4 regions of the Paenibacillus mucilaginosus 3016 genome follow, and region 3 is predicted to be linked to each of the others. Evidence: predicted binding sites of a transcription regulator. Region 3 holds the regulator's gene; each other region holds the start of a gene.

Region 1 (7,480 bases), 4.3 Mb from region 3:
AGAATGGAGCAAATGATATACATGATACCGATCCGCTTGTGGTCGACGGTCGTCAGCCATTCGCGCCAGAGCCAGACCCACTTGCGGAAGTAGGTCAGGACGAACACGATGGCCACCATCGCGATCGCGATGCTGACTTGCGCCCCCAGGATCAGCGGGTCCCCGGTAACGAAAAACTCGGATGCAAACTCTTGTATCTTATCGAGCATGTAGAGGACTTCCTTTCGCTGGTTTTCTCCTTGTAATTCACAGGGTTGCCTGTGTTAGCGGGTGTTCAAGCCGGATTAATGGCCCGTGTGTCCCGAATGGTCCGTGCCGGTCGAGCCGCCCTGGGTATGGTCTTCCTTGGCGTCAGGCAGCGGCTGCTGCACCGGATCGGTCTTCGACTGAGGCGTCGGTTCGTTATGCTGCCCGTGAGCGTGGCCGCCCGGAGCATACTTGGTGACAATGCGCTGGAACAGGCCTTCCGGGAACGAAGAGTACAGGACCACCGGGGAAGTCCCTTTCTCCGCCAGCTTCTCGTACGAATCGTTCGTGAGCTTCTCCGGCGAAGCCTTGACTTCTTGAACCCAGGCGTCGAACTGGCTTTGCGGCTTGACGTCCACGAAGAATTTCATGTCGCCGAAGTACTCGCCGCTGAAGTTCGCGCCCGACCCGTAATACCGGCCTTCATGGTCGGCCTGCAGGAAGAGCGTCATGCCCATGCCGGACATCGTGTACATCTGCCCGCCCAGCTGCGGGATCCAGAAGGAGTTCATCGGCGCGTCGCTGGTAAGCTCGAACTTCACCGGCACATCCTCCGGAATCTGCAGGTAGTTGACCGTTGCGATCCCCTGCTCCGGATAAGTGAACAGCCACTTCCAGTCAAGCGAGGTTGCCTGAATCGTGATTGCCTTCTTCTCGGACTCGATTGGCTTCGTCGGCTCGAGCGCATACGTATATCGGGCCGTTACGGCAGCCAAAATAATGATGATAAGGATCGGAATCCCCCACCAGATCAATTCGAGCTTGGTGCTGTGGGAGAAATGCGGCTCGTAGGCCGCCGTACTGCCTTCCCGCTCACGGTATTTCCATACGATGTAGGCGGTCAGGCCGAGAACCGGAAAGAGAATCACGGCGCACAAGAGGGATGAGATCAGAATCAAATCCTTCTGGTCCGAGGCGATCGGCCCCTTCGGGTCCAGAACCATTGGCTGCTCACCGCAGGCCGAGAGCAGCAGCACGCCTGCAAGCAGGAGCAGCATCGGAAGTGCCCTGCGAAGCGTCCGTTTTGTTTGTTGCATGGTGGGTGGTCCTCCATTCTCCTCATTCTACGGTTGACATCTTAACATAACGAAAAGGTAAAACTTGTGACAAAAATCACAAACGCAAGTTCTCAAAGTTCTGCCTTTGGAAGTTCAGGGGAATGTATAGGCTATCCGTCCTCCATCCGGCGTCATTTTGATGACTTACGACTACAAGCAGAAGTGATATGTATAACATAGCAGATTCTCTCCGGCTTTACGCGGGGGTTAACAAATACGTCAAAACTTCGCCTTTTCTCTGCAACAAGTTTGTCACCAAGCCGACAAAAACGCAAAAAACACCCTCGTCCGGACTGGTTCCGGTTGGGGGTGTTCCAAAAATTAACCTAATCTGTATGGTTTTGGGCCGGTATTTCCGCCTTATTTCTCCGAATTGGATGCGCGGGAATGGACCAGGTGGATCGCAGTCCGCATGACGTAAATGTGAACGCTGCCGACCATGCAGCCGATTCCTACCATGAGGCTCGGGTTGCGATCGCTGAAGTGATGTAAGTTAAACAGGCTAAGAAGAAGTCCGAAGCCCAGGAAGATCCATGCTGCTGCAGTCATCCAACCCACGAGGCGGTTTACATCCCGCTCTCCCTGCATTTCGCTTTGTACTGCCGCTGTTTTTGTCGTCATAGGATTCACTCCAAAACAGATAATGTAAGTGCTTTAGTAAGGCAAGATCAGTATACCATACTTTACCCGGTTTGTTCAAAGATTATTCACTTTTTGATCAAAAAATAGACAAAAGTCTGAACGCTTTCAAAGAAGGGGCCGGACAGATGCCAAAAAATCCTCCGGCGGCCGGCCGGGGGATTGCTCTTCCTGCGTATTTAATGATGTCCGAGGGACGGATTGGCAAAGGATGGACTGAGCCCCTCCAGCACTTTCTTCGGATCCCAGTCACCGAAGTAAGCCTCCGGCGTGTGAAGATCCGCCTGCTCTTTGGTGAGCACCGGACGCGTTAGGCTCTCCAGCGCCCCCGGTCCTCTGCTGTCATATTCGAAGAAGCGCGCGTTCTCCGCCTTGGAGGCCCCCATATCCACCCAGCCCGTCGACGTGATGTGGCTGCCCATGTGGGTGTGCTTGAACACGACGCTCGCTATGGCATTCGTATTGCCGCCTGGCTGCCATGGACGTCCCAGAGAAACCGTGCCCTCCATACCCGGATCGCTTGTCAGCCGGCAGTTGATGAACAGGTAGCCGTACGGATTGGAGTTCAGTGTGCTGGCTGCCGTAATATAGCCGTTATTGGTATCGGAACCGCGGTCCAGAGAGTGGATGCGGGAATTCTCGAAGACCGCCGTGGCGGCGCCGAAAATGAAGTCGACGTCCCCTTCAATATAAGAGTCCACGAAATACTGGCGGCCGAGGTTCGGGTAGAGCGTGTCCTGGTTGCCAATAAAGCGGCAGTCCTTGAAGATCGCGCGGTCCGCCTGCGTCTTGATCGCTACGGCCTGCTTGTTCTGGTACGGCGAATTCGCCTCGTCGAATGAGTTCTCGAACGTTACGCTGACCGCCGTAAAATTCTCTCCCTTGACCGTCACCGTGGCGCTGCCCGTGGTTCCGTACGTGCCGCTGCCGTCCGGCTTCGGTGTGCCGCTGGCATTATCATAGGTAATCACCGTACGCTTCGCGTTCTCGCCTACGAGAGTAACATACGGCTTGTCCACGTTGAGTACTTCCTTATAGACCCCTGCCTTCAGATAGATGACATAAGGCGACGCCTGGTCCGCCGGCACATCCGAGATGGCTTTCTGAACGGAACGGTACTGCTTGACGCCGTCGATAACAGCCCCTTCGGTTCCTTGGTAAGAAGAATCGACGATCGCTTGCTTGGTCATTTGCTCCTGCTCCTTCATCGTTGAGGCTGAGAATACGGCTCCTTCCGTTCCAGCGGAGGCTGCGGAGGCTGCATCCGGCAGGGCTCCCCAAGGCGCCGCGGCGGTTACCAGCAGGAATGCCCCCAGGGCCAACGGTACGGATTTTTTCGATTTCATCAGGTCATCTCTCCTCATTGTTCCAAAGTGGATGTGTGCAATCGCTTCCACACCAACATAGCTCAAGGGCGGATGGCAATCCATAGTCCTGAGTTAACCGAAGCGCCGCAGCAGCCGGTTCCGCCTGCCAAATCCAATCCATTGATTATCCGGTACATGCCGGCCCTCCCTAGCTCCGCTTCCGGACAAACCGATAAGGGAGAAGACTTCCGTTCCTGCTGCCTCACAAGCACTTCCTCCCCCTTTTCTGACATCAGCCTGCTTCCCTGCTTCCCTGCTTCCTGCTTCCCTGCAGTCTGCTCCCTGCCCCCGCCTGACAGCCCCGAGTATCCCCCATGCTCCGCTTTAAGATTCATCTTTTTTATTTGTGATTCATTTCACATACTTTCGTGTACCCATCCCCTATACTGAAATCATCAAAGCCAGTCCATTGGCATAAGCGGAGGGATTCCAAATGAAAACCATCGACACGCAGGCCGTCTTCACCACTTTAACCCATCCCCTATACCAGCTGACGGAAGCGATTGACCGCCTCAAGGAAGAACACGCCATGCTCGAAGAAAAGCTCGTGGAGCTGTACGCCATGGCCCGGACCATCGGGCTGCAGGATGAAACCGGCAACTGGACCCCTGCCCTGCTTCAGCTGGGCCAGACGGTCAAGGCGTTCTGGATGGAGCTCGAGGCTCATTCGAAGTGGGAGGAAGCCACCATGTTCCCGATGATCACCTGGTATTTCGGGGAGACGCTGGAGCAGTTCACCCTGATGGAGCAGGAGCATGAGCTGGCCGAGCAGTACATCCTGGCCTTCATCGAACCGGTGGAACGCCTCACCGCACCGGTCGAGCAGGAAGAAGCCAAAGAGCTGGCTTCGATGCTGGTTCAGGCTTATGCGATCTTGAGGAATCACTTCCGTCAAGAAGAAGAGATCATCGATGCCCTCGCCGACCGTTCGAACCACTTCGGAGGCTTCTAAGTGAGTGAGCCCACAGCCGATTTCAAAACCAATAACCCCAGGCGCGCGCATGCTGGAAGAATGGCGCACTGGGGGTTTATTTTGTGATATACAGGAGCTTGCTATGTTTGCCGTTCACGGCTCCCGATTCCATATGCCATGGAGCTTCCGGGAAATCCAGCCGGCCCTGAAGATCAGGAACAGGCTTACGCCAATATTCGTCACATGAACAATGAAGTCCAATAGGATCCCGTTCTGCCCTGCGTAAGGCTCTATGCCCAGATAATCTCCGGCATACTCACGGAAGGACCAGAGGATGCTGGACAGATCCAAGACCAGCATATAGATGCCGAGCAGCCCGCATCCAAACAAGCCGAACCTAAAGAAGCCCCTCCTTTACATAGAAGAGAGGGTCTCCTTTAGATATAGAGGCTATCTGTGCACGGACTCACACCGCCGCGGGATCAAGCAGCTCCGCGATCCGGCTCTCGATCATCTCCGGGGTATCGGTTGGGGCAAAACGTTTCAGGACACGGCCATTCCGGTCAACAAGGAACTTGGTGAAGTTCCACTTGATCGCCTTGGAGCCGAGCAGACCGCGGGCCTCGCTGCTCAGATATTGGAACAAGGGATGGGCACCGCTGCCGTTCACATCGATCTTCGCATAGAGCGGGAACGACACGCCGTGGTTCAGCTCACAGGACTGCGCAATGTCCGCGTTATCGTGCAGCTCCTGGTCAAGGAACTGGCTGCTCGGAAAGCCCAGTACGGCAAACCCCTTGTCGCGGTACGTATCGTGCAGCTTCTGCAGCCCCTTGAACTGCGGGGCAAATCCGCACTTGGTTGCCGTATTGACGATGAGCAGCACCTGCCCCTGGTAGGGGGCCAGGGTCGTCTTTTCTCCGCGGATCGTGGTGACCTCGAAATCATAGATAGACATGGTAGGGACCTCCTGAGGAATGATGGATCGGATGAACGTGTCAACACTTGGTTATTTGATTGTATACAATTAAATTTGAAGTGTCCAGTATCATTTTTGTTCCCGCTACCTCTAATTAAACCTTCAGCCCTTGCGGACAACCTCTAATGAAGAACGCCTCAGAAAAAAACAGACTCCCGGCGGCATGATGCTTCCATCCATGCCCGGGAGCCTGCGGCTGCCGAAACTTCATAGGCCTGTTGATCTGCGGTCTAGTATACCGATTTCCACTCGCCGATATTCTTCGCGTCGAATTTGAACGGATCGCCGAGCATGACCTGCGTGCCCTTGTCGTCGGCGATGATCTCCTTGTCTCCGAGCCGGCCGGCCTTGAACTTGTCGCCGGTCTTGCCGGTGATCGTGCCCTGCACGAGCGCATCCGCCGTATAGCCGGCCAGATAGCCCACATCGACCGGATTCCACAGGTACATCCACTGCGAGACGCCGGATTCGATGTACTGCGCCATCTCGCTCGGCAGGCCGAGGCCGGTGAGATGCACCTTGCCCTTCAGGCCTTTGTCGGTCAGCACCTTGCCTGCCGCCGCAATCCCTACCGTAGTCGGGGCAATGATGCCCTTCAGGTTCGGATACGATTTCAGCAGCGCTTCCGTCTCGGACACGCTCTTGTCGCGGAGATCGTCGCCGTAGGCTACTTTGACCAGCTTCATGTCCTTATACTTGGGATCCTCCAGCTCCTTCTTCATCCAGTCGATCCAGAGGTTCTGGTTCGTCGCCTGGGAGGTCGCACTGAGCACGGCAATCTCGCCCTTGCCGCCGATCATCTCGGAGATCGCCTGCACCTGCACCCGGCCGATCCGCTCCGGGTCCGCCTGATTGACGTGCACCATGCGGCTCTGCGCATTGACCGCGGAATCAAGGGAGAGCACCTTAATGCCCGCATTCATCGCCTTCTTCAGCGCAGGCTGCAGCGCATCCGGGTCATTCCCGGAGATCGCGATCGCCTGGACCTTCTGCGAGATGAGCTCCTCGATCATCTTGATCTGCGCCTCGGCCGTCGGCTGATCCGGCGCCTTCAGTATCGCTTCGCCGCCCAGCTCCGTCACGGAGGCCTTGAAGCCCTCCATCATCTTCTCGCCGTACGGGTTGCCTGTGTTTTTGAAGATAATGGCGTATTTCTTCTTGCCCCCTGCCCCGCTGTCCGCAGGCTTCGCCCCTTCGCTCTTGGCCGGCTCCGCTCCACTGCCCCCGGCAGCCGGTGTACTCCCTCCGCCGCACGCCGCCAGCATCGACAAACTCAGGACCGTCGTCAAACAAGTCATCACCATTTTGTTCATGCGTCTGATCTCCCCTATCTTTCTTCTTGGATTGAAAAAGTGTATACTAACAGCTTCCTTCCGGAGGAAGTCTGCCGTATTTGCAGTTGGGCGGTTCGTGCGAAACAGATCATTAAGCTGCCGGCCCGGATTTCCACTCCCCTGTCCGAAGAGACCAGGGAATAGCCTTACCGATAGCTCCACGCGTTACGTGCGGGATCAGGTGCGGCGCAGTTTGCCCAGCTTCAGCTTCGGCACCATCACCGCGAAAATCAGCAGCAGCCCGATGATCACGAGCAGCATCTGTGCCGGCACATTGACCAGCCCGAGCCCGTAGCTCAGCAGCCCAATGAGGAACACGGCGAGGATCGCGCCGATCATCCGTCCTTTGCCCCCGGCGGTGCTGATCCCGCCGAGCACGACCATCGCGATCACATCGAGCTCATAGCCCGTCGCCACATTCGGCCGCGTGCTGCCCATCCGGGACATGAGGAAGATCGCTGTAACCGCTGCCATGAGTCCTGTCAGTGTGAAGACAATGACCTTGATCTTATCCACCTGCACGCCGGAGAAACGGCTTGCCGTGCTGTTGTTGCCGATAGCGTACACTCTCCGGCCGAAGGTCGTCTTATGCAGCAGCAGGCTGAACGCCGCCGCGAAGATCAGGAACACTACAAGAATGAACGGAACGCCGCCAACATACTCCCAGCCGAAAAAGCTGAACCACTCCGGGAAGTTCCCTTTGGCCTGGTCTTCCAGGATGATATAGGCGATACCGCGGTAAATGATCATGGTCGACAAGGTGACGATGACCGCCGACAGCTCCTTGAACTTGACGATAAGCAGGCCGTTAATGAAGCCGCACAGCGCCCCGACAGCCAGACCGACCAGAATCGACAGCTCCATCGGCAGCCCCAGATGATACAGGTCGGCCATGATGACGGAGGTCAGTGCGACCGTGGAGGCTACGGAGATGTCGATGTCGC
Region 2 (7,480 bases), 1.5 Mb from region 3:
CCGAGCTTCAGGAGGCCCTTGGCCGCCTCCAGACCGAGCAGTCCGCCGCCGATGACCGCAGCCTTGCGGTACAGCTTCGCCGCATGGAGCATCGTCTCACAGTCGGCGATGTCGCGGAAGCCGACGATGCCTTCCTTGTCTGCGCCCGGGATCGGCAGCATCAGCGGCTTGGAGCCCGTAGCGACGATGACCTTGTCGTACGGAACCACGGTGCCGTCCTCCGTATGGACGGTGCGGCTGTCGGTATCGATTCTCGTTACCGTTGTGCCGGTCCGCAGGTCAATGCCGTTCTCACGGTACCATTCCCAGGAGTTCAGGATGATTTCGTCGATCGATTTGCTTTTCTCCAGGACATACGACAGTTGAATCCGGTTATAGTTCGGGTACGGCTCGCTGCCGAAAACCGTAATCTCATAGCGCTGCGGATCCAGCTTCAGGATCTGCTCGACGGTGTTGATGCCGGCCATACCGTTGCCGATGACGACCAGACGTTGACGTGTAGTTGTAGCGTTCATGGAATGCTGCCTCCTCCGGCTTGCCTTGATGGGATTGCCAGGCCAGCCGGCCTGGATTGGTACAATTACACGGATGCCAGGGGATTGGAATCCCCTTCTATAAGCTGGACACAGGACAAGGCCCTGTGGAATGTTCATGGTAAGGGTGCTGCTTGCCGCCTTGGCGGGATGTATCGTGTTGTATAAAGAAAGCGGGACTGCCCGGGCCGACTTTCATCTTTGCCCGATAGCAGCCCCGCCTGTCTACTTCCTTGTGCTGCTGGCTTTGGAATGATTGCCGTGATTTTCCATCTCTTGGAGATCTCTAACTAAGCTGACTCTATATGGCTTATGCTGTTTATTCGAACCGGCCGTAGAACGCCTTGCGGTATACCTCCGCCAGCTCGCTTACCAGCGGCATCCGCGGATTGGCTGTCGTGCACTGGTCTTCGAAGGCGCGGTCGGCGAGCTCCTCCACCCGGCTCTCGAACACCTGCGGGTCAATGCCCAGCTCCGAGAACGAAGCCGGAATGCCCACTGCCTGGCCGAGCCCCCGGACCGCATCAACGAGGCTGTTCACTCCTTCTTCCGTCGTGCGGGCCGGCAGTCCCAGCATGCGGGCGATCTCGGCGTACCGCTCATCGGCGACGAAGTGGTCGTATTTCGGGAAGGATGCGAACTTCGACGGCTTGCTGGCATTGTAGCGGATGACGTGCGGCATCAGGATCGCATTGGTGCGGCCGTGCGCCGTGTGGAACTCGCCGCCCCACTTGTGCGCCAGGGAGTGGTTGATCCCGAGGAACGCGTTGGCAAAAGCCATCCCGGCGATCGTCGAGGCGTTGTGCATTTTTTCCCGGGCCACCGGATCCGCCGTTGCATAAGACTTCTCGAGGTTCTGGAACACGAGCTGGATTGCCTTCATTGCCAGGCCGTCCGTATAATCGTTCGCCATCACCGAGACGTACGCCTCAATCGCGTGGGTCAGTACGTCCATCCCCGTATCAGCGACCGCCGTCTTCGGCAGGGAGTACACATAGTCCGGATCGATGATCGCCACATCCGGCGTGAGCTCGTAGTCGGCCAGCGGGTATTTGGTCTGTCCCTGCTTCTTGTCGGTGATGACCGCGAAGGAGGTGACTTCCGAGCCCGTACCCGACGTCGTCGGAATCGCCACGAACTTCGCCTTGCGGCCGAGCCGCGGATATTTGTACACCCGCTTGCGGATATCCATGAATTTCTGCTTCAGCGACTGGAAGCTCGTCTCCGGATATTCGTAGAAGAGCCACATGGCCTTCGCCGCGTCCATCGGGGAGCCGCCGCCGAGGGCGATGATGCAGTCCGGCTGGAAGCGTTCCATGAGATCCGTGCCGCGCTCGACCGTATCCACCGACGGATCCGGCTCGACGTCGCTGAATACTTCCACAGCCACCGGCGTCTGGCGCTTGCGCAGGTAATGCTCCACGCGCTCCACGTATCCGAGCTGCACCATCATCGGGTCGGTGACGATCAGGATGCGCGAGATGTCGGGCATTTTCTCCAGGTACTGGGTCGCGCCCTTCTCGAAGTAGACCTTCGGCGGAATCTTGAACCACTGCATATTGACGGTGCGGTAGGCGACGCGCTTCACGTTGATCAGGTTGACCGCCGTAACGTTGGAGGTCGTCGAATTGTGGCCGTAGGAGCCGCAGCCGAGCGTCAGGGAAGGCAGGTTCGTGTTGTAGATGTCGCCGATCGCCCCGTGGGTGGACGGCGAATTCACGATGACGCGGCCCGTCTTCAGCGCAGCGGCAAAGTCGGCGATCACCGCATCATTCTTCGAGTGGATCACGGAGGAGTGGCCCATCCCGCCGAAGGCGGTCACTTCCGCGGCCCGCTGGATTCCCTGGACGGCGTTCTTCACCTTGTAGCACGCCAGCACGGGGCTGAGCTTCTCCGCGGAGAGCGGGTAAGCCGGACCTACACCCTGCAGCTCGGCGACCAGGATCTTCGTGTCGGCCGGAACGTTGATGCCGGCCATCTGCGCGATCTTCACGGCCGGCTGGCCGACGATCACGGCGTTCACCGCACACTTGTCGCTGTTGATGACAAGCTTCGATACCGCCTCGGTCTCTTCGCCGTTCAGGAAGTAGCAGCCGAACCCGATCATAAGGCGGCGCACTTCGGCGTAGACATCCTCTTCAATAATGACCGCCTGCTCGGAGGCGCAGATCATACCGTTGTCGAACGTCTTGGAGAGGATCAGGTCCGTGACGGCCTGCTTGAGATCGGCGCTCTTCTCGATGAAGCACGGCACGTTGCCGGGGCCTACGCCGAGCGCCGGCTTCCCTGTGCTGTAAGCCGCTTTGACCATCGAGGAGCCGCCGGTAGCCAGGACCAGCGCCACATCCGGATGGTTCATGAGCAGCCCGGTCGCTTCGACGGAAGGATGCTCGATCCACTGGATGCAGCCTTCCGGTGCGCCCGCCTTCACGGCTGCTTCCACGACGACGCGGGCGGCAGCCGCACTGCATTTCTGTGCGGACGGGTGAAATGCGAAGATGATGGGATTGCGGGTCTTCATGGCGATCAGAGATTTGAACATCGTGGTGGAGGTCGGGTTCGTGACCGGCGTTACCCCGGCGATCACGCCTACCGGCTCGGCTACTTTGCGGTAGTTCTCGTAAGGATTCTCCTCAATGACGCCCACCGTTTTGTCATACTTGATGCTGTGGTAGATGTACTCGGTCGCAAACAGGTTCTTCGTGATCTTGTCTTCGTAGACGCCGCGTCCGGTCTCTTCAACGGCCATCTTCGCGAGCTTCATGTGCTGCTCGAGCCCCGCGAGGGCCATCGCCTGCACGATCGCGTCCACCTGCGCCTGGTCGAGCCGCATGAATGCCTGCTGCGCCTTGATCGCCTTGGCGACAAGCCGGCCTACTTCCTGTTCCGCCGCCGGCTTTGCCTGTTCTTCCTGTTTCTCTCTAATCGCCATGTCTCTCCGCCTCCATGATTCGATTGGATTGCCTTTCCACAACCTATGTTACTATTTTCACAAACGTGGATCTGTGATCTGTTTTACAGCATCCGGCTGTATTTGAAAGTTTTTCATGGAGGTTGGCGGCGGGACGCTGCTGGTTGAGCATGGATACGTGATGCTTGTGACTTCGCGCACAATGGATGATCCTGCGAGCTGTGAGTTGGCTCACTCGGGGGAGCGGCCTTGCGTTTCACTTGATCCCGCTTCGATGGGACCAGGGACGGGACTTGAATCCCCTTGGTGAGCGTTCACCTGGGCTTGACATGACCCGCTTCGGTTGGACCAAGGGCGGTGAGTTGGCTCGCCTCCCTGCTCCGGGCTCCGTCCGAGGGAGTTCCACTGTGCCTCAGGCCGTCGTCAGATGGCCGAACGTTCCGTCGTGCCGCTTGTAGACCAGCTCCGTAACTCCGGTCTCCCGGTTGAAAAAGAGATGAAAGTCGTGCCCGAGCAGCTGCATCTCCAGCAGCGCCTCTTCGAGCTCCACCGGCTTCAGCTGGATGCGCTTGGACCGTACTACGCCGAGCTCCTCCGCGTCCTCGTAGGCGGCCGGCAGTGCCGGTTCCGCTCCGCCCGTCCGGCCGTCTCCGCGCCGGCTGCGGCGTCTGAGCCGCTCGCGCCACTTGCGGATCATCCGCTCAAGCTTGTCGGCCGCGAGGTCAATGGAGGCGTACATGTCCTCCTGCTTCTCCTCCGCGCGGAACACCGTCCCCTCTTCGTGGATAGTGACCTCCACCACATGGAGGTGTCTGTGCCCCTGCACGGAAAGGTTGATCTGCACATCGGTGCCTGGGTGCAGCCAGCCTTCCAGCCGGCCGATTTTGTCCTGCGCGTATGCTTCCAGTGCCGGAGTAACCTCGAAGTGTTTGCCGTGGACGTTCAGTCTCATCTCTCATCACTCCTCTTAAGCGAATAGGTAATCTACATCGGTCAGCACCTGCTCGGCCAGCGGGAACACGATCTGCTCCTCCTTGGCCAGGTGACTCTTCAGGATATAGCACGCCTGGATCAGCAGAGCGGCCGCCTTCTTCATCTCATCCTTCGGGGAGTCCGCGCGCAGCTTGTGGAACTCTCTCATGAACGTCTCCACATATTCCTCAGCCATCGCGTGCTCCTTCTCCATCATCCAGAGGGAAGGGATCATCGTCGGCTCCTGGCGGAGGCGGAAGTAGGACGCGAGGAACGGAAACAGCGTCTCTTCCTCCCAGCCGGAGTGGGCGTCCAGCTCCTGCATTACGCCGATCGTCCACAGCCGCAGGTGCTGCAGGCGCCCCCAGGCCTGGGCGCGGTTCTCGGCTTGGCCTACCTTCATGGCCTGCTCTTCCATCTCTTCGAGCAGACCGGCGAGCATCTCGTGTTCTTCTCTAAGCCGGTCCATCGCGGCTGACAATTCCGTGACATGGGCTTCGCCCGTACGTTCCATATGCGGTGGAGTAGATTGTTTCATGGTGTAATCCCTCCGTTACTTGCTGGAATGTTCTTTCTGACCTCATCATACGCTTCGCCGGAGTGCACTGTAAGTGAAGTGGATCACATCTCCAATGGACAACTTTAAAAATGGGAAAAGACCGTCCGTGGGCGGGTGATCCGGGCGGTCGGGTGGAGCTGTCGTTGTGCATAAACTTGGAACCCCTGTTTCATGTGCGGGTCCAGCCATTTCGGGCATTCGTGGGAACGGGCACGGTGCTTTAATCGCTGTAGATATAATTAAAAGCTGCCGCCCTCACAAAATTCTAAACCTTAAACCTCCTGCCCTGAGCTGACCCATGCATTTGTGTAATCGAGAGGGACAGGTATGGGCACACTGCTACCCTCCTCACGAAGCTCTGAACTATAAAACCTCCCATCATGTGCCGACCCATACGTTTGAGTGCTTGCCGGGTGGGTATGGGGCTCCAATCTGCGATGCTTTCACACCTCTCTCAACTTAAAACCTCCCATCATGTGCCGACCCATACGTTTGAGCACTGGCCGGATGGGTATGGGGCTCCAATCACTGTTGAAGTCGTGTTCTTTTGAATTCGGCTATTAGAGGTGTGAACACGACTTCAAAGGCGACCGCTTCGCTTTTCCACCCCATACCCATCCCTTGCTGAGCTGCGGAGCCTCGTAAATCTAAACACATAGTAACCGCCCGGCTGCCATGGCCGGGACGGCTAATAAGGGAACGATTTATCGTGATGAAACATTTCACTTCCCACTGCTTATATACCTACCACCTGTGCTCGCTCCGTTTTATTCTTTTGAGTACTCCGCATTTCCGTCACTGGAACGCGCGTAAATTATGGACGACCGATTGTCATTCTAACCTTCCCCCCTTACTATGAGCCGTCTCGCACCTTAAACACATAGAAACCGCCCGGCTGCCATGGCCGGACGGTTTCTATGTAGCCGATCGATTTATCGCTGATAACTCTCTTTCTCTTTCTCCCGCACGATAACGGAACTCAGGTGCTTTATTCGATCATTTCCCGTTATTTCCCGACGAATAGCGGAACTCAGATATCTTATTGTCCGCTAACCCACCGAAAAGCAGCCCCACCCCTAGAGATAGCGAATCTGAGTTCCGCTATTTTGTGAATCACCGTCTCAGTGGAGCACATAGCGCATCTGAGTTCCGCTATTTTGCAAATCACCGTCTCGGTGGAGTACATAGCGCATCTGAGTTCCGCTATTTTGCAAATCACCATCTCTGTGGCACACATAGCGCATCTGAGTTCCGCTATTTTGCAAATCACCGTCTCGGGGGAGTACATAGCGCATCTGAGTTCCGCTATTTTGTGAATCACCGTCTCGGTGGAGCACATAGCGCATCGGAGTTCCGCTATCTCACGTAACACCCCAGCGGCACCCTAACTATCCAAGCTTGGCGCACCTATTCCAGCAGGTGCTCTCGCTGCCAAGTGCTCGGTCCAACCTCGAGCGGACATTATGCCGCTGCAAAGGTGGGCATGAACTTGATCCCCACGGAAGGCCGCACGGCCCCTCCGATCCTACGCCCCGCTCGGCAGTCGAAGGATCACTTCCGTGCCGCGGCCGGGGGCCGAGACCAGCTCGAGGCTGCCGCCCGCCATGCGGGCGCGCTCCTCCATGCTGAAGAGACCGACCCCCTGGTGCCGGGCGGCGGGATCGAACCCGCGGCCTTCGTCCTTGATGCGGACCTCGATGCGGTCCCCTTCCGTCCCGATGGAGACGGACGCCTCGTTCACGCCGGCGTATTTACCCACGTTCGTCAGCGCCTCCTGGATGATCCGGTAGATCGTCGTCTCCGTCAGGGCCGGCAGCCGTCCCCGCAGGGTGCCCGTCAGCTGCACCCGAATGCCGTAATGCTCCGTGTAGTTCTCGATATACGTACGGATCGCGGGCACGACGCCCAGGTCATCGAGCACGGAGGGACGCAGCTCCCAGGCGAGCCCGCGGACGTCCTGGATAATGTCCGAGACGGTATGCCGCAGGTGCTCCAGCTCCGCATCGCCCCGCTCGCTGATCACCCGGTCCATCTGGATCAGCAGCGAGAACAGGCTCTGGCCGATCCCGTCGTGCAGCTCCCGGGAGAAGCGCCGGCGCTCCTCCTCCTGGATGTTCATGACCTGCTTCATCATCTGTTGGAGCTCTTCCTGCACCCGCTTCAGCTCGGTCACTTCGTTGCGGATCGCGAGATACTGGTACGGCCGGCCCGTCTCATCCAGGAACGGGACGATCGTCGTGTTCACCCAATAATAGCTGCCGTCCTTGGCCCGGTTCTTCACGTCGCCGCGCCACACCCTGCCGCTGCCGATCGTGGCCCACAGGTTTTTCATGAACGCCTTGTCATGATAGCCCGAGTTGATGATCCGGTGGTCCCGCCCGATGAGCTCCTCCCGCGGATACTTCGAGATCTCGCAGAACTTATCGTTGACGTACTGAATCCGGCCTTCCCGGTCCGTCACCGCGACGATGGAAGACTCGTCGAGCGCGAACTTCAGGTCCGCCA
Region 3 (7,480 bases):
AGGAGTGGGGGGACGAAGAGCCCGTCCGCACCCCGGAAGAGGTGAGGCAGCTGCCGGACAGCTTCGAGGAATTCTATGACGGGCTCCGGGCTGCGCTCAAGACGAAATTCGCCGCCTATGAAGAACGTGATGCCCAGGTCCAGATGATCCATGAAGTCGAGGAGGCGTTCGAAGAAGAGCGCCACCTCATCATTGAAGCGGGAACAGGCACGGGCAAGTCGCTGGGCTATCTCATTCCTTCCCTGTATTACGGGATCAAGCAGGACGAGAAGGTGGTGGTGTCCACCCATACGATCAACCTGCAGGAACAGCTTCGGGAAAGGGATGTTCCTCTCCTCCATGAGCTCTTCCCGATCGGGTTCGAGGCTTCCGTTCTCAAGGGTAGGAGCCATTACCTGTGCCTGCGCAAGTTCGAGCAGAAGATGAACCTGATGGACTTCGAGCACGGCAAAGAAGACCGAATAACGGCTGGACAAATGCTGGTCTGGCTGGGGGAAACGAAGCATGGCGATGAAGAAGAACTGCACTTTGCGGGACGGGGACGGCAGTTCTGGCACTCCGTCGAAAGCGATACGGAATCCTGTCTGAACCGTGCATGCCCCTGGTTCAAGCGCTGCTTCTATCACCGAGCGAGACACCAGGCGAATTCGGCCGACGTCATTATAACGAACCACTCTCTATTGTTCACGGATACGAAGGCGGAGAACCGGCTGCTTCCTTCCTATAAGCACCTGGTCATTGATGAGGCTCATCACTTTGAGGATGTGGCCGGCAAGCATCTGGGCATCGAGCTGCATTATCACGGCCTCTCGAATGCCATAGCCTGGCTGTATAAGGACAGCCGGGCCGGTCAGCTCTCCTCCCTGCGCTTCCGGCTGCAGCGTCACGAAGACGAGAAGGCCAGGACCTGGTGTTTAGTCGTTGACGAAGCGGTAGAGAAGCTGCTGGTACTCCGGGAGGAGTGGGAGAGTCTGTCCGAGATGCTGTATCAGCTGCTTGTCTCGCGTAGCGATCCATCGCAGCAGAGCGAAGGCAATGCGCTCGTCTACCGGGTGCGCAAAGAGAAATTGCCTTCCGGCTGGGAGAAGCTGATGGTCACGGAAGAAAATATCATGCTTCTGTTTAACGATACGCTGAAGAAAGTGGAGCGTCTCATCTCGGACATCAAGGAAGTACAGGACGATTACGATGTGCAGGGAGTTCTTACCGATCTCAGCGGGTCGGTCAAGGAGCTGCACCGGCAGAAGGATGCACTCCATTTCTTCATGACGATGCCGGATGAGAACTATGTGTACTGGATGGAGGCCGGCCACTACAACAAGAACCGGTCGCTGCAGCTGTCTTCCGTACCGATCGACGTCAGTTCGATGCTTCAGGGACAGTTCTTCGGTGTGAAGGACAGTGTCATTCTAACCTCTGCGACCTTGTCCGTCGGCAAGTCGTTCGATTATACCTGCGAACAGCTGGGCCTTAAGAAAGACGAAGAGCAAGGGAAGCTGCGTACGGTGCAGCTGCCTTCTCCGTTCAACTACAGGGAGCAGGCCCTCGTCGTCATTCCAAGGGATTTTCCTACGCTCAAGGGGGCGGCAGGGGAGAAGGAATTCCTCGACCGGCTGATTCCATCGCTGGCGGAGGTAGCGCTGCAGACCCGAGGCCGGATGCTCGTGCTCTTCACCTCCAACCGGATGCTGAAGCTGGCGCATGCTGGACTTAAGGATGTGCTGGCTTCGTTCGGGATAACGGTTCTCGGGCAGGGAGTCGACAGCAGCAACCGCAGCAAGCTGACCCGGCTGTTCCAGAACAGCAAGGCTTGCGTCCTCCTCGGAACAAGCTCCTTTTGGGAAGGTGTGGACATCCCGGGCGATGCGCTGACCTGCCTGGCGATCGTGCGGCTTCCTTTCCAGCCGCCGAACCACCCTCTGGTCGAAGCGAAGACGGAGAAGCTCAAACAGCGGGGGATGAACGCTTTCATGAAGCTGTCCGTTCCTCAAGCGGTGATCCGGTTCAAGCAGGGCTTCGGGCGGCTTGTCCGGACCGCAGCCGATAAAGGCATCGTGATCATCTACGACACGAGAGTGATCGATACGCAGTACGGCAAGTATTTTCTGTACTCGCTCCCGGGTCCGAGGATCGAGCATATGAACTCGGCTCAGCTCGTGCCAAGAATAAAGCAGTGGATGGGTGAGAACGAAGCATGAAGACGATAAAAATATCGGAAGCGGTTGTCCGGAGACTGCCGATTTACCTGAGGTTCCTGAATGAACTCAGCAAGAAGAATGTGCAAACCGTTTCCTCACAGGATCTCGGCGTGAAGCTGGACTTGAATCCGGCGCAGATCCGCAAGGACCTCGCTTACTTCGGAGAGTTCGGCAAAAAAGGAATCGGTTATGATGTGGATTATCTGATTGAAAAGATCCGGCAGATTCTCAAGCTCGACAAGGTTATCCCCGTCGCCCTGGTGGGCGCGGGGAACCTCGGCCGGGCGCTCTGTAATTATAACGCTTACTTGAAGGATAACATGAAGATCGTCGCGGTGTTCGATGCGCAGGAGAACAAGATCGGCGAGTCGATCAATAACTTGAAGGTGAAGCCCATGTCCGAGCTGAACGAGGTCATCCAAGAGGCCAAGGTGCGCATCGGCATTATTACGGTGCCGGCTGCGGAAGCCCAGCAGGTTGCGGACCGGTTCGTCGAGTCCGGGGTGGAAGCGATATTGAATTTTGCACCGCTCATTATCAAGGTTCCATCCGAGGTGCGGGTGCATCACGCCGACTTCACGACGGAGCTGCAGAGTCTCGCATATTATCTGGACTAATTCGCGATGATAAGATCCTAGAACACCAAAAAGCCCGGAGCTGAAGCTCAGGGCTTTTTGGTCTGTTCCGAGTGCTACAGACTGAAGATAATCTTGTAAATCAAGTAGGCCAGAATCATCGAGATCGGGATAGTGATCACCCAGGTCATGATCATCCGGGTCACCGTCGCCCACTTGACATCATGGAACCGCATAACCGAGCCTGTTCCGATGATAGAAGACGAGATGACGTGCGTGGTGGACAGCGGCATCCCCAGGTGAGTAGAGACCTGAATGACGATGGAGGAGTTCAGGTCTGAAGCGAAGCCGTTGACCGGCTCGATCTTCAGGAGCTTCTTACTCATCGTCTTGATGATGCGCCAGCCGCCGATGGAGGTTCCGAGACCCATCGCCGTTGCCGCTGAAAGTTTAACCCAGAGCGGTACATCGAGTGTATCCTGATATCCCATCGATACGAGACCGAAGACGATAATACCCATTGCCTTCTGGGCGTCGTTGCCGCCGTGGGAGAAGGAGAGGAGACCCGCCGAGATGACCTGAAAGCTGCGGAACGTCCGGTTCAGCTTGGTCCGGGAGCTGTTCCCGCTCATGACGATGAGCTGGCGGATGATCCACATGATGATAAACCCGGTAGCAAAAGCGACCATCGGGGATAACACCAGAATAATGACGATCGAGCGGAAACCGTCCCAGTTGAGGGCGCCCATCCCTGCACCCGCAATGACCGCACCTGCAAGAGAGCCGATCAACGTGTGCGATGAGGATGACGGGATACCGTAATACCAGGTGAGCAGGTTCCAGATGATCGCCGAGATCAGGGCTGCGATAACGATATGCATGCCGTTCTCGATGGTTGCCGGGTTGGCGACCGAGCCGCCGACGGTCTTTGCCACTTCCGAGGAGAAGATGGCTCCGACAAAGTTGAGTATGGCCGCACCAAGGACGGCAACCCGCGGGCTAAGAGCACGGGTCGAAATGGAAGTGGCAATAGCGTTGGCCGTATCGTGAAAGCCGTTGATAAAGTCAAAGAGCAGCGCCAGTGCTACGATGACGATAATAGTTGTTAACATGGGTTCCTCCTAATGCTGCCGCTGGATCAAAGGGTATGGGTTGGAGTACGAACGGCTGCGTTAGGAGTAACGCAGAACTACGCTGTCGAGAATATCGGCTACGTCTTCGCAGGCATCCGTTGTTTCTTCCAGACGCTCGTACAGCTCCTTGAGTTTGAAGTCATGGTACGGGTCCTTCGGATTCATGAAGATTTCGCGGATTCCTTCGCGCATCAGACGGTCCGCCTCGTTCTCCAGGGAATTAATCTGAACCGTATGCTCGGAGAGCTGCATGTACTTCTTTTTGGCGAGAAGTTTGAAGGCGTCGAGAATGTGCTGACAGCTGGCCACGATGACCGCGGAAAATTCCTTCATATAATTATCGGAAACCGTAATGTTCAGATAGTCAAAACGGGCGATGGTCGCTTCGATGCCGTCGAGCACATCGTCAAGCTTCGTAGCCAGCACCATGATATCTTCACGGTCAATCGGCGTGATGAAAACCTTGTTCAGCCCTTTGTAGATCTGGTGTGTGATTTGGTCCCCTTTATGCTCAAGTTCTTTCAGCTGCGGGTAAAACGTCGCCGGCGGTTCGGTGCCCATGACCGCATCGCGGAACTTTTGCGCAGCATCCAGTGTATTTTCCGACGCTTTGATCAAGAGCAGCAAAAAGTCGGTGTCGTTTTTTTTGGTAAAAAGCATTGTTTTTGGCCTCCCAAGATTGTGAAAGATTGTGAAATTTACAAAAAATTAATAAATTTTTCGGGTTTTATGTAGGAAAACAGCCCAAATTCACACAAAATTAAAAATAACATACTCATGTAATGATTTGCAATCTTAGTTTGTCCTTGATGCCACATTCTCATGATTGTTAAGGGGTCCCAGAGCAAGCCCGGCCGACCTCAGTCAGCTTGATTTCTCTTCTTCCGATGTTGTACATTGAAGTCAAAGCAGTAAGGCTGCGAGAGGAGTATACAAGTGAAAAAAACGAGGATCGATAACGGTATTTTCATTACGATGAAGGAAGAGAATCCGGTGGTTACCGGTACGATGATCATGGAAGGAAGCCGGATTGTATACATAGGAGAGCCTCCTGCGGGCGAGCTTGGAGAATGTGACGAACGTGTGGACGGCAAAGGGAAGCTTTTCCTCCCCGGGTTTGTCAACACGCATGGGCATGCGGCGATGTCGCTGCTGCGCGGGTATGGGGATGACATGGCTCTGCAGCTGTGGCTTCAGGAGAAGATGTGGCCGATGGAAGCCAAATTTACGGCCGCTGACGTCCGCAGCGGGACGCTGCTTTCGATCCTCGAGATGGTTAAGGGCGGAACCACAATGTTCGTCGATATGTACGATCACATGAACGAGGTGGCGAAAGCAGTAGAGGAAAGCGGACTGCGGGCGTGCCTCACACGGGGCGTCATCGGTCTGTGCCCCCGGGAGGTACAGGATGCGAAGCTGGAAGAGGCGGTCCGCTTCGCGAAGGATTGGCATGGGGGAGCGGACGGCCGGATCACGGCGATGATGTCACCGCATGCGCCTTACACTTGCCCGCCGGATTATATTGAACGGATCGTAGCGGCTGCCCATGAACTGAATCTGCCGATTCACACGCACATGTCCGAAACCGCGCGCGAAGTCCAGGAGAACGTGGAGCAGTACGGTAGCCGTCCTGTCGCGCACCTGGAGAAGCTCGGCGTATTTTCCCGTCCGACGCTCGTGGCCCACGGCGTACATCTGACCGACGAGGAGATCGGCATCCTGAAGCAGTACGATGTCCGCGTATCCCACAATCCGAACAGCAATCTCAAGCTGGCCAGCGGTGTGGCGCGTGTGCCTGAGCTGCTGAAGGCCGGCGTTCTGGTGTCGCTGGGTACGGACGGGGCGGCAAGCAACAACAACCTGGACATGCTCGAAGAGATCAGGCTGGCCGCCTTGATTCATAAGGGCGTATCAGGCGATCCGGTAGCCGTTCCGGCATGGGATGCGCTGAAGCTGGGAACCGTCGACGGAGCGCGCTCTATCTGGCTTGAGGATGTAGGTACACTGCAGCCGGGAATGAAAGCCGACTTTATCGCCATGGATATCGACCAGCCTCACTTCTTCCCGCGGACGAATCTGATCTCGCACGTGGTGTATTCCGCCACTTCCAGAGACGTTACCGACGTATGTGTCGACGGCAGATGGCTTGTACGCAACAGGGAGTGTCTGACTTTGGATGAAGAAAAAATCATGCATGAGGCACAGGGCGCTTTCGAACGTCTGACATCCGCTTAAAGCATAGTTAAAGGAGGGAGAAGGGTTGCGCAAACGATGGAAGGTTCTTCTCCTGACGTGTGCCGCGGTCACAGCCGTGTTTGCCGGGGGCGGCGTTGTCTTTCAATCGGTCATGGAACCGGTATGGTCGGGACAGCGCCAGGCGGTGCAGGCCGCTTATGAGAAAACGGTGCTGGCCAAAGCAAACAAAGTAGAGCAGTTCGTAGGCGATGAAACCTATACCGTGATTACGGGGGAGGACAAGATCGGGCAGGGCATCTTTGTCTTCGTTGCCGGAGACAAGATCCGGACCGAGCCCGCCCCAGCAGGGATGAACGCGGAAGCGGCTGCAGCCAAGGTCACCGGGAAGGTGCCTGGAGCGGAGGTGCTCCGCGTGATGCCGGGTATTCAGAACGGTGCCCCGGTATGGGAAGTCTTCTATAAAATAGCACCGGAAGATAAGCCGGAGCAGTATTTCTATGATTATTATACATTTACGGACGGACAGCCGATCGATACCTGGAATCTGACACTTAGGTAATCCGAGCGATCATCGAAAGGCATGCGCCGTCAAGCAGAAAGGCAAGTCCGGATTCGGCCGTGACAGCTCCTGCGAAACAGACCAAGCCGCGATGGACGACGCTGATTCAGCATCTCACCGCGGCTTTTTCTGCAATTTTTAAGAAAAATTTAGGATTTTCACGATTTTTCCACACATTACATCGCCAATCGTATATATCTTGTGATATACTCTCTGTATGCCTAAGACGATATATTCTATGAAAGGGGGACGCTAGCTCATGAAGTTACGTCTCTTACCAGTCATTCTTAGTGTCCTTGTGTCGTCGTCGTTGTTGTTCGGTGGCTATTTTGCTTACCAAAGCTTTGCAATGGAGAACCCGCTGCAGAAGACCGTGTCGGGAATCAAGGGTGTCGAGCTGGTTGCGATGGATTTGAGTGGAACCTCGGCTGCGATGGAGATCAAGCTGGAGAAAGGCACATCGCTGCGTGAAGTATATCACCAGATTCAAAGTCAAGGCGGTACGGCGCTTGCCCGTAAAGATTTGAAACTGAAGGTGACCAATCCGGGCTCCGCCCGTTTGGAACAGTGGTGGTCTACTGCGCTGTTCGATATAGCCCAAGCCATGGAAACGAAGCAGTACGCACAAATTCCTGCAACATTGAAAGAAAAAGCAGCCCAGGCGGATCAGACCGGAGGTGCCATTACAGCCACCACCGAGATGGACGAGAACTATGTGTACATCACGCTGACGGACGGAGAAGCGAGCAAGTACATCATGCTGCCTCGCGCTGCTGCCAAAATGGGGGTGTGGCCTAATGAGTAAATACGGCAAAGAGA
Region 4 (7,480 bases), 320 kb from region 3:
GCACAGCTCGGCTTGTTCACACCGGGTTCGGAGGAAGGGATGCTGGCCTATGCCGGCCTGCTGCTTGCTGCGGGGGTCGTTTTCTCGGCGGTCCTGCCTTTCATTCTGAGAAGGCAAACCTTGGGGAGGATCCTGCTTTCCGGAGCGGTGCTCTCGCTTGGATTCGGGCTGTTGTGCGCCAGGGCGGCATCGGATCTCCCACCTATGGCAGAGGTTGGCGTATCCCTGTTTGGCATGTTTGAACTCTATCATCCGAGGGAGCAGGCCCTGTACGGGAGGGTGTTGGGGGGACTGGCCGCGGTCCTGCTCCTCCTTGTACCGGCGGGGTTCCTGATCCGCTGGCACGCCATGTCCCCGACAATCTGTCGCAAAACGGCATGTATTCTGCTCTTTTGTCTTACAGGAGCGGGCTGGGCGGCGGCAGGTGAGAGCAGCGGTGCAGATGCGGAAGGCCAAGTGAAGGCCGTGGCTGGGAAGTACGCTGCGGCTCTGCTGAGCGGGAAGCCGGAAGAAGCCGCAGCATATGCCGAGAGCCGGCATGCCGTCAGCCGGCAGTCGCAGATTGAAGATGACAAGCGAATAGCCAAAACATACTCCGAGGTCTCGGTCGTATCGGTTGCCCCTCTTGGCAGGCAAGTGATGGAAGTGAAGCTCTTATACGGTTTCGGAAGGAAGACCGTATGAATATACGTATCCGGCCGTTCGCCGAGGAGGGCGATGGGTTCTTGTGGTGGGAACCCTGATCTCGCATGAGGACTACATGCGGATGAATCAGATCCTGAAGGATGTGAAGGCAGGCAGGGTGCGGGCGGAAGCCTTAAAAGACGCCCAGCCTTTGCTGGACCGGATGCCTTATGCAGAGCGTGCCGGATACTCGGAAGGACAGCACAGTTCATGAATTAAACACTTGGAGGGCACAGGAATGGATAAGATGGACCGCTATCTGAAGGAGGTCCTCAGAGTGACGTTCCTTCGGCGTGAAGAAAAGGCGGAGTGGCGGGAGGAGATGCGAACCCATATCGACTGCTCTGTGGAAGAGCAGGTGTCTGACGGATTCAGCTGGGAAGAGGCGCTGGAGCTCACCCTCCGGCAGTTCGGTGATCCGGGCATGCTTCGCCGGGATTTGACCCGGCAGACGTACGGGGTCAGCATCGATGTCCTGCTGCCGGTGTCCGTGCTGTTTCTGGGCTGGTATGCTTATGCCGTGGCGGAGGAGCTGCAGGTGCATTTTTCCGGTCAAGGAATCGGGGTTGTCCCTTTGACCCTGCTGGCAGGAACGCTGTCTCTGCTGCTGACCCGAAAAACAGCTGACCGCTGGGCCGTTCTGCTGACGCTGCTTCCCTTTGGGCTGGTCTTCGGACTTCAAAAGCTGCAGGTTCCCGGGGCCTTATCCTGGTATTACGGCGTCCTGCTGGGTGACCGCTGGGGATTTTACTCCGGCTATGCAGGGATAATGATCCTTCTGGGACTGCTTATTTTCCTAAAGACGCAGAACGGGAGGATCGCTTCTCTGCTTTTACTGCTGCCTGTCCTGTACTCGGCGCACCAGCTGCCGGGACGGATCTCGAATTACATGTATCACCTCCAATACAGCAGTCCGAATGAGCATGGGATGTACTATATGGCTGTGACGTATCAACTGGACTCTCTTCTGATTCGGACTTTTGTATGGGTTGTTTTTCTGCTGGCGCTTCGTTACTTCACACAATTCGTGCACCACCGGCGCATCAACAAGGCCGGATCATAAGGGGAGAGGAAACATGAGCACTTTACAACTTGGTGCGTCATTTGTATCGAGATTAGCCGGACTGTATATGGTCATGTCCGGGATTCGTATCCTGCTTGCCGGCGGGAGGGCCGCTGATACGGGGTCTGTCCCCCTAGGTCTGATCATCCCCGTAACAGAGACGGAGATTTACATATACAGCATCGGCATGATATCGGCGGGCGCGATGCTGGTATTCCTCCTGCCGAAGCGGGTCGGCCGGTTTTCCCGGTTCACTGTTCTCTTCGGTCTGGCAGCTGGCTCTGTGGCTGTGGGCACGATATTCGGCTATATGGGAGTCGAGCTGCGGAAGGCGGGACCTGTCGTCATCCAGATGTTCGATTGGGTGAGATTAACCGGGTCCGGGCAGCAGCGCATCGGCGCCTGGGTACTGCAGGGCCTGGCCTTTGTCTTCATCCTGATTGTGCCGGTGCTTCTGTTCAGACACAGATGGAAGGCGGCGGTCAGCGGGGTCGGATTGTTCACTGTGATCCTGGCCGGGCTGACTCAAGACGCAGCGGCCGCGAAGGCGCCGCTTTCTGCGGAGTACGAAGCCCGCGCCGTGGTGGAACGATACCTGGAGTCGCTGCTCAGACACGATCTCGAGAGCATGGTGCAGTATGCGGATGACCTGAGATTCCCGGCCAAGAGGGAGCAAATCCGCCAGTACCGCACGATCTCCGATGAAATTAGCGAAGCCCGCGTACTCTCCGTGACCAAGAAAGGCGAGAGGGTCATGGAAGCAAGAATTCATGCGGTTGTGGATGGAGAACCAGGGGAATTCACCTTCCCGGTGATCAGGAAAGGCTCCCACTGGCGTGTCATCGTCGGCCAGGATCGCCAAGCTTAGAGACGGGGAGGTTTATCCTAATGGGTCATACCAGGAATGTTCTAGTTCTCATGGTGATCATGGCAGCTTCGCTGTGTGCGTCAGTCTACGGAGCAGAATACTGGCGAAGCACGCAAACGCTGGAGATGCGCACCAGCCGGCCGGCAGAGCAAGTGGCAGACAATCCGGCGGAGCAGGGCGAAGCGATCGTCCGCGATTATTTTACAGCACTGATGAACGACAAGACACTGGAGGGTACGCCGTTAACCTCATTTGAGATCGGGAGGACGGATGCTTCCGATCCCGACCGGATTCGCGTATCGGTAACGGCCCAGTTTGCGGAGGGACCGGAGTGGCCGCCCGTGGACTACTTTGTGGTTCGGGCAGGGGACCGCTACAAGGTACAAAAGCAGGTGTGCGTCATGGAGGCGCTCCCCGATACACCAGGCAAGCTCACGGCACGCTGTACGTCTGATTATACGGAGAGTATTGACGGAACCATCTCCGTTCCGGGGCCGGGGAGCGGAACTCCGGCAGAGAATGGACTCTAAACCCAATAGAAACGGCGTACAAAGGGGCAGTCCCCTTGTACGCCGTTTTTCACTTGAAATCCAAGAATTTATATCTTACGAGGGATCGATCCTGTAATCTTATATTTTTGATAAACGCACATCATCCATAAAGGACGGCAAATCCGTTTATCTTAAATCCCCAGGATGGCCTGGCAGCCCAGCGGCTTAGTACGTCGGCCAGCCGGAGGAATCCCACAGCAGGTCGTTGATCAGCATCTTCGGCGCACCGTTGTCGGTCGCGTCGTAGGCGTGTCTGACGATAATGTTATTGTTGTATACGTCCTGGTGGCCGGGGCCCTTCCAGCGGTCATTGCCGCTGTCGAGGATCGTGCCGCCGTTGTTCAGCATCGAGACGCCGTTCTTGTCCAGATACGGGCCGGTGATGGAGGTCGAACGGCCGTACACGATCTTGTACGTGCTGTCCACGCCGCGGCAGCAGTAGTCGATGGAAGCGAACAGGTAGTAGTAGCCGTTGCGGTACGTGATCGTCGGCGCTTCAATGGCCCCCCCGTTCGTGGTACGTCTGGCGATCGTCGTCAGGCTGCCGGTCGGCTTCATGGTGTTCTTATCGATCTTCACCAGCTTCAGGCCGCTGCCGAAGGAGCCGAAGCTCAGCCAAGGCTCGCCGTTGGCATCGATCGTGAGGTTCGGGTCGATCGCATTGTAGTCGTTGCCTTCCTGCGTCGTCCGGATGACGAGTCCGTCATCACGCCACTGACCGGAGCCGATGCTGGCCGTTGAGGTCAGACCGATGAGGGACGTGCGGGAGCCGAAGGTGGAGATGGAGTAGTAGAGCCAGTACCGTCCGTTGAAATAGTGGATGTCCGGTGCCCAGACGTCATTGTTCGTGTTGTTGGGGACATAGGTCTTCCACCATGAGAGCGGTTGCAGGAAAATCTGCGGTGTACGGTACCAGTTCGTGCCGTTATCCGACCGCAGCACCTGCAGGCCGGTACCCGTGGAGAACGTGTAATAAGAGCTGCCTTCCTTAATGATGGAAGGATCATGCACGCCGATATCTCCGGTCAGGTTCCAGAAGGCGGCGCTGGCCGGGATCACGGAGGTGAGCGCCATAGCGCAGGTGAGAGCGACGGTTACGAGCCATTTTTTGGCGGGCTTTTTCATTACTTTTCGCTTCCTTTCAATTCAGGGATTAGGGATTACCGACGTACGGCGGTACGTTTCCATCTACGGATCGGGTGGTATCACCTCATTTCCATTCAGGGTAAAGATGCGTTGGGCAGAAGGACCGCCAAAGGGGCTGGGGCTGAAGACCACTGAAAGCGCATCCAATCTACAAACTTATGTTAAATAATTCAAATTAATTTGTCAATATTTTCTTTTATTAATTTATAACTATGTAAATGGTAAATGGTGCAAGCTCATCAGCCTCGCTGTCCTTTAAGGACAATGCGCATTTAGAAATAGAGGAGCCCTGGTGAGCTATACATTCTTATGATTAGAAAAAGGCCGCCGAACACTCGGCTCGGCAGCCCTTCCTTCAGGTTGGTTTTCTCGCGATGAGAATGCTTGCGGCATGCCGGTGGGCCACGCCGCTGGAGCAGCAATCGAAGATGACGGTCTCGCTTACGAGTGTGTCCCAGTGCGGATAGCAGCTCTCCAATTCTTGAGGCTCGTACAGGTATTCATTCTTCCCCCAATCGGGGGCTGTTTCCACGTCGGGATGCCGTGTGAAGGCGAACAGCACGTGAAGTCCGCCGGCTGCCGTGCGGTCCTGCCAATGGCGGAACTGCCGGGGCCGGTTCTCCGGATGCAGATACTGGAGCGTACCGATCGAATAGATGACATCCACGGAGAGGGGAAGCATCCAGTCATTCAGGTCAACCTCCAGCGTGCGGATGGACACCTCTGCTTCTTCCGCCAGCCGGCGGGCTTTGGCAAGCCCCGCGGAGGCAAAGTCCATGGCGAGCACATCGAAGCCCAGCTTCGCCAGGAACACGCTGTCCCGTCCTTCCCCGGCCCCGAGGTCCAGCAGCTTCTTCCCCTGCCGGTTTTCTTCCGGAATGAATGCAGGGACGCGCCTCGCCAGCTCGTTAGGCTTCTTACCCCAGTAATATGCTTCCTGCTTGTAGATCTGCTGCAGCTGATCTTTGTCCAATGATACCAGCCTCCCTTAGAGTGATGCTCTCATCATAGGGATTGACGCTGCGGCAAGGTCAAGCGCTTGGGGCTATTACCGGATCGGTACCGCATAGACGATGTGAACCATACCTTCGATCTGTCCGTGTTTGGTTACATAGCCGGCATCCTCAAGCCACTGCAGCAGCCGCGGCAGGGAGGGATAATGCTTCCCCTGCCCGGAATCGGAGTCATGATCTGAGATCACCATCCGGTCCACGATGCAGATCCGTCCGCGGGGCTGCAGCACTCTGCGCATTTCGGCTAAAGCCAGCGCCTTCTGATTGTCGGTCAGATGGTGAAAGGCGAAGCTGGTCACCACGAAATCGAACCGCCCGTCCAGATAGGGGAGCGCAAGAAAATTCCCGAGCTTCGTCTCCATCCCGGGGTTCTTCCGGCGGCATCTCTTCAGCATTTCCTTCGACTGGTCTACGCCCGCCATCTTCACCCCGAGTTCAATAAGACGTGCGGCCAGGTTGCCGGTGCCCGTCCCGATATCGAGCCCGGTCTCCCCGGGAATGGGGGCGAGCCACCGCACGGCGGTCGCTAACGCTTCCGTATAGCCGCGGTACTCCTCGGCATCGGTAAGCACACGCTGGTCGTGGAGACCGGCCAGCCGGTCATAGTTCCACAGGTCCTTCCAGTCCCTGCGCTGTTCCCGCAGCCGTTTGGAGCCCTCGGCGAGCGCATAGATATCGTCCAGCGGCAGCGATTGGTGCTCCTTCAGCATACCGATCATATAGTCGGTCGTCTCGATAATCTGCTTGATCTCCAGCCATTTCGAGAACATGACGGAGCGCTGAAGCTCCAGGTAATACTGCAGCTCTTCGTGATCCCGGGCATCGCTTTGCTCCAGTGCCTTCTTGATGTCCTCCAAGGGCATGCCGGATTCACGGAGTGCGATAATCGTCTGCAGGCGCCAGATATCCTTCTCGCTGAAGCGCCTGTATTGGTTGTCGTCCTGCTTGGCCGGGGCGATCAGCCCTTTTTCTTCATAGAACCGAATCGCCCGGGCCGTAATGTTGAGCCTCTCTGCGGCTTCCTTGATTTTCATTGGGACTCCCTGCCTTCCATACTACCAAATTAAACGTTAACGTAACGTCAATGTAAAGAGAGGGCAGACCCGGTACATGATTGGCAGGAGAATCCGGAAGCGAACATGAATCCTTGGGGAAACGCTGCCGAGTCTCTTATACAAATAACGGAACTTGGATGCGTTATCTCCTCAATCGGAATGACTCTTCCAAGAATAAGGGAACTGAGGTTCGCTATTATTAGAAATCAAGTCCCGGTGACGCTTGAGAGAAGCAATAAAGCATCTGAGTTCCGTTATTCTCCGGTAACCCCCGGGAAATGGCCGAATAAGAAACCTCAGTTCCTTTATTTCATCACAGCTCCCCCGTTACCACCCTTGCCCCCATGATCCCCGGCGCTTTGCCGGATTCCAACCGCTCTGGCCAGAGCGGATTTTCTATCCCCGTAAATCCCAGCTGGCTGGTGGGAACGCGGTATCTTTTACAGCCCCCCCGCCGGATCACGTTAGACGTCACTTTCCATCACACACTGCCGTTATACTCATCATTGAAAAGTATCATATTTAGTTGATTAGACAGATAGATGCAGCGTTTGCAGAGGGATACAATGAAGACATGAAACAGGCAGCATAACAGCTCAACGGACCTGATGGGAAGGAGGCGCAGAAGTGGCCGAACTTACGGTAAGCGGCAAAAGCGAAACCGCCAAACGGCGGCCCGGCCGGAGTGCCGTGCGGCGGTTCCTCGGGCAGCTGGATATCCAGCTCATGGTGTGGCCCGCGCTGATCCTGATCTTCGTCTTCAGCTATATTCCGATGTACGGCGTGCTGATGGCGTTCCAGGATTACAACATTTTCGGCGGGATGAAAGAGAGCCCCTGGGTGGGGTTGAAGCACTTCAAGCAGTTCTTCCAGGCAGCGGAATTCGGGGAGGTTATGCGCAACACGATCGTGATCTCGCTCCTGAAGCTGGTCATCGGCTTTCCGGCCCCCATACTGCTGGCGCTCATGCTCAATGAAGTCAAGCATATGATGTTTAAACGGGTCGTGCAGACGGTGTCTTACCTGCCGCACTTCCTCTCCTGGGTGATCGTCGCCGGCTTCGTGATGTCCATGCTGTCGACGGATAACGGAAGCGTGAA

What was found. Region 3 encodes Rex, which represses fermentation and respiration genes when NADH is low (regulators of the CRP and FNR family bind a similar motif). Its sites were predicted from a motif close to TTGTGAAATATTTCACAA; they were not measured.
Region 1: a site for Rex is predicted at 3,655-3,672, ahead of PM3016_RS33055 (hemerythrin domain-containing protein). Genes of this name have one in related genera too.
Region 2: a site for Rex is predicted at 5,026-5,043, ahead of PM3016_RS08860 (hemerythrin domain-containing protein). Genes of this name have one in related genera too.
Region 4: a site for Rex is predicted at 4,471-4,488, ahead of PM3016_RS13665 (arabinan endo-1,5-alpha-L-arabinosidase AbnA). Genes of this name have one in related genera too.

The regions. Positions count from the first base shown of each region.
Region 1 is NC_016935.1:7,954,905-7,962,384, forward strand. It holds gene PM3016_RS33030 (cbb3-type cytochrome c oxidase subunit I) at 1-209, opposite strand, end outside; gene qoxA (cytochrome aa3 quinol oxidase subunit II) at 285-1,283, opposite strand; gene PM3016_RS33040 (hypothetical protein) at 1,665-1,925, opposite strand; gene PM3016_RS33045 (pectinesterase family protein) at 2,123-3,289, opposite strand; gene PM3016_RS33055 (hemerythrin domain-containing protein) at 3,744-4,262, shown strand; gene PM3016_RS33065 (glutathione peroxidase) at 4,690-5,181, opposite strand; gene rhaS (rhamnose ABC transporter substrate-binding protein) at 5,433-6,515, opposite strand; gene PM3016_RS33075 (ABC transporter permease) at 6,714-7,480, opposite strand, start outside.
Region 2 is NC_016935.1:1,961,459-1,968,938, reverse strand. It holds gene nirB (nitrite reductase large subunit NirB) at 1-515, opposite strand, end outside; gene adhE (bifunctional acetaldehyde-CoA/alcohol dehydrogenase) at 853-3,465, opposite strand; gene hpf (ribosome hibernation-promoting factor, HPF/YfiA family) at 3,857-4,396, opposite strand; gene PM3016_RS08860 (hemerythrin domain-containing protein) at 4,412-4,954, opposite strand; gene PM3016_RS08850 (PAS domain-containing sensor histidine kinase) at 6,501-7,480, opposite strand, start outside.
Region 3 is NC_016935.1:3,496,666-3,504,145, forward strand. It holds gene dinG (ATP-dependent DNA helicase DinG) at 1-2,198, shown strand, start outside; gene PM3016_RS15245 (redox-sensing transcriptional repressor Rex) at 2,195-2,815, shown strand; gene PM3016_RS15250 (inorganic phosphate transporter) at 2,890-3,885, opposite strand; gene PM3016_RS15255 (DUF47 domain-containing protein) at 3,946-4,566, opposite strand; gene PM3016_RS15260 (amidohydrolase) at 4,843-6,141, shown strand; gene PM3016_RS15265 (cell wall elongation regulator TseB-like domain-containing protein) at 6,167-6,661, shown strand; gene PM3016_RS15270 (hypothetical protein) at 6,921-7,466, shown strand; partial or broken gene PM3016_RS15275 (AAA family ATPase) at 7,459-7,480, shown strand, end outside.
Region 4 is NC_016935.1:3,179,258-3,186,737, forward strand. It holds gene PM3016_RS13645 (hypothetical protein) at 1-684, shown strand, start outside; gene PM3016_RS39630 (hypothetical protein) at 728-898, shown strand; gene PM3016_RS13650 (permease prefix domain 1-containing protein) at 923-1,747, shown strand; gene PM3016_RS13655 (hypothetical protein) at 1,761-2,615, shown strand; gene PM3016_RS13660 (hypothetical protein) at 2,636-3,145, shown strand; gene PM3016_RS13665 (arabinan endo-1,5-alpha-L-arabinosidase AbnA) at 3,332-4,291, opposite strand; gene PM3016_RS13670 (SAM-dependent methyltransferase) at 4,668-5,285, opposite strand; gene PM3016_RS13675 (MerR family transcriptional regulator) at 5,361-6,359, opposite strand; gene PM3016_RS13680 (ABC transporter permease) at 7,008-7,480, shown strand, end outside.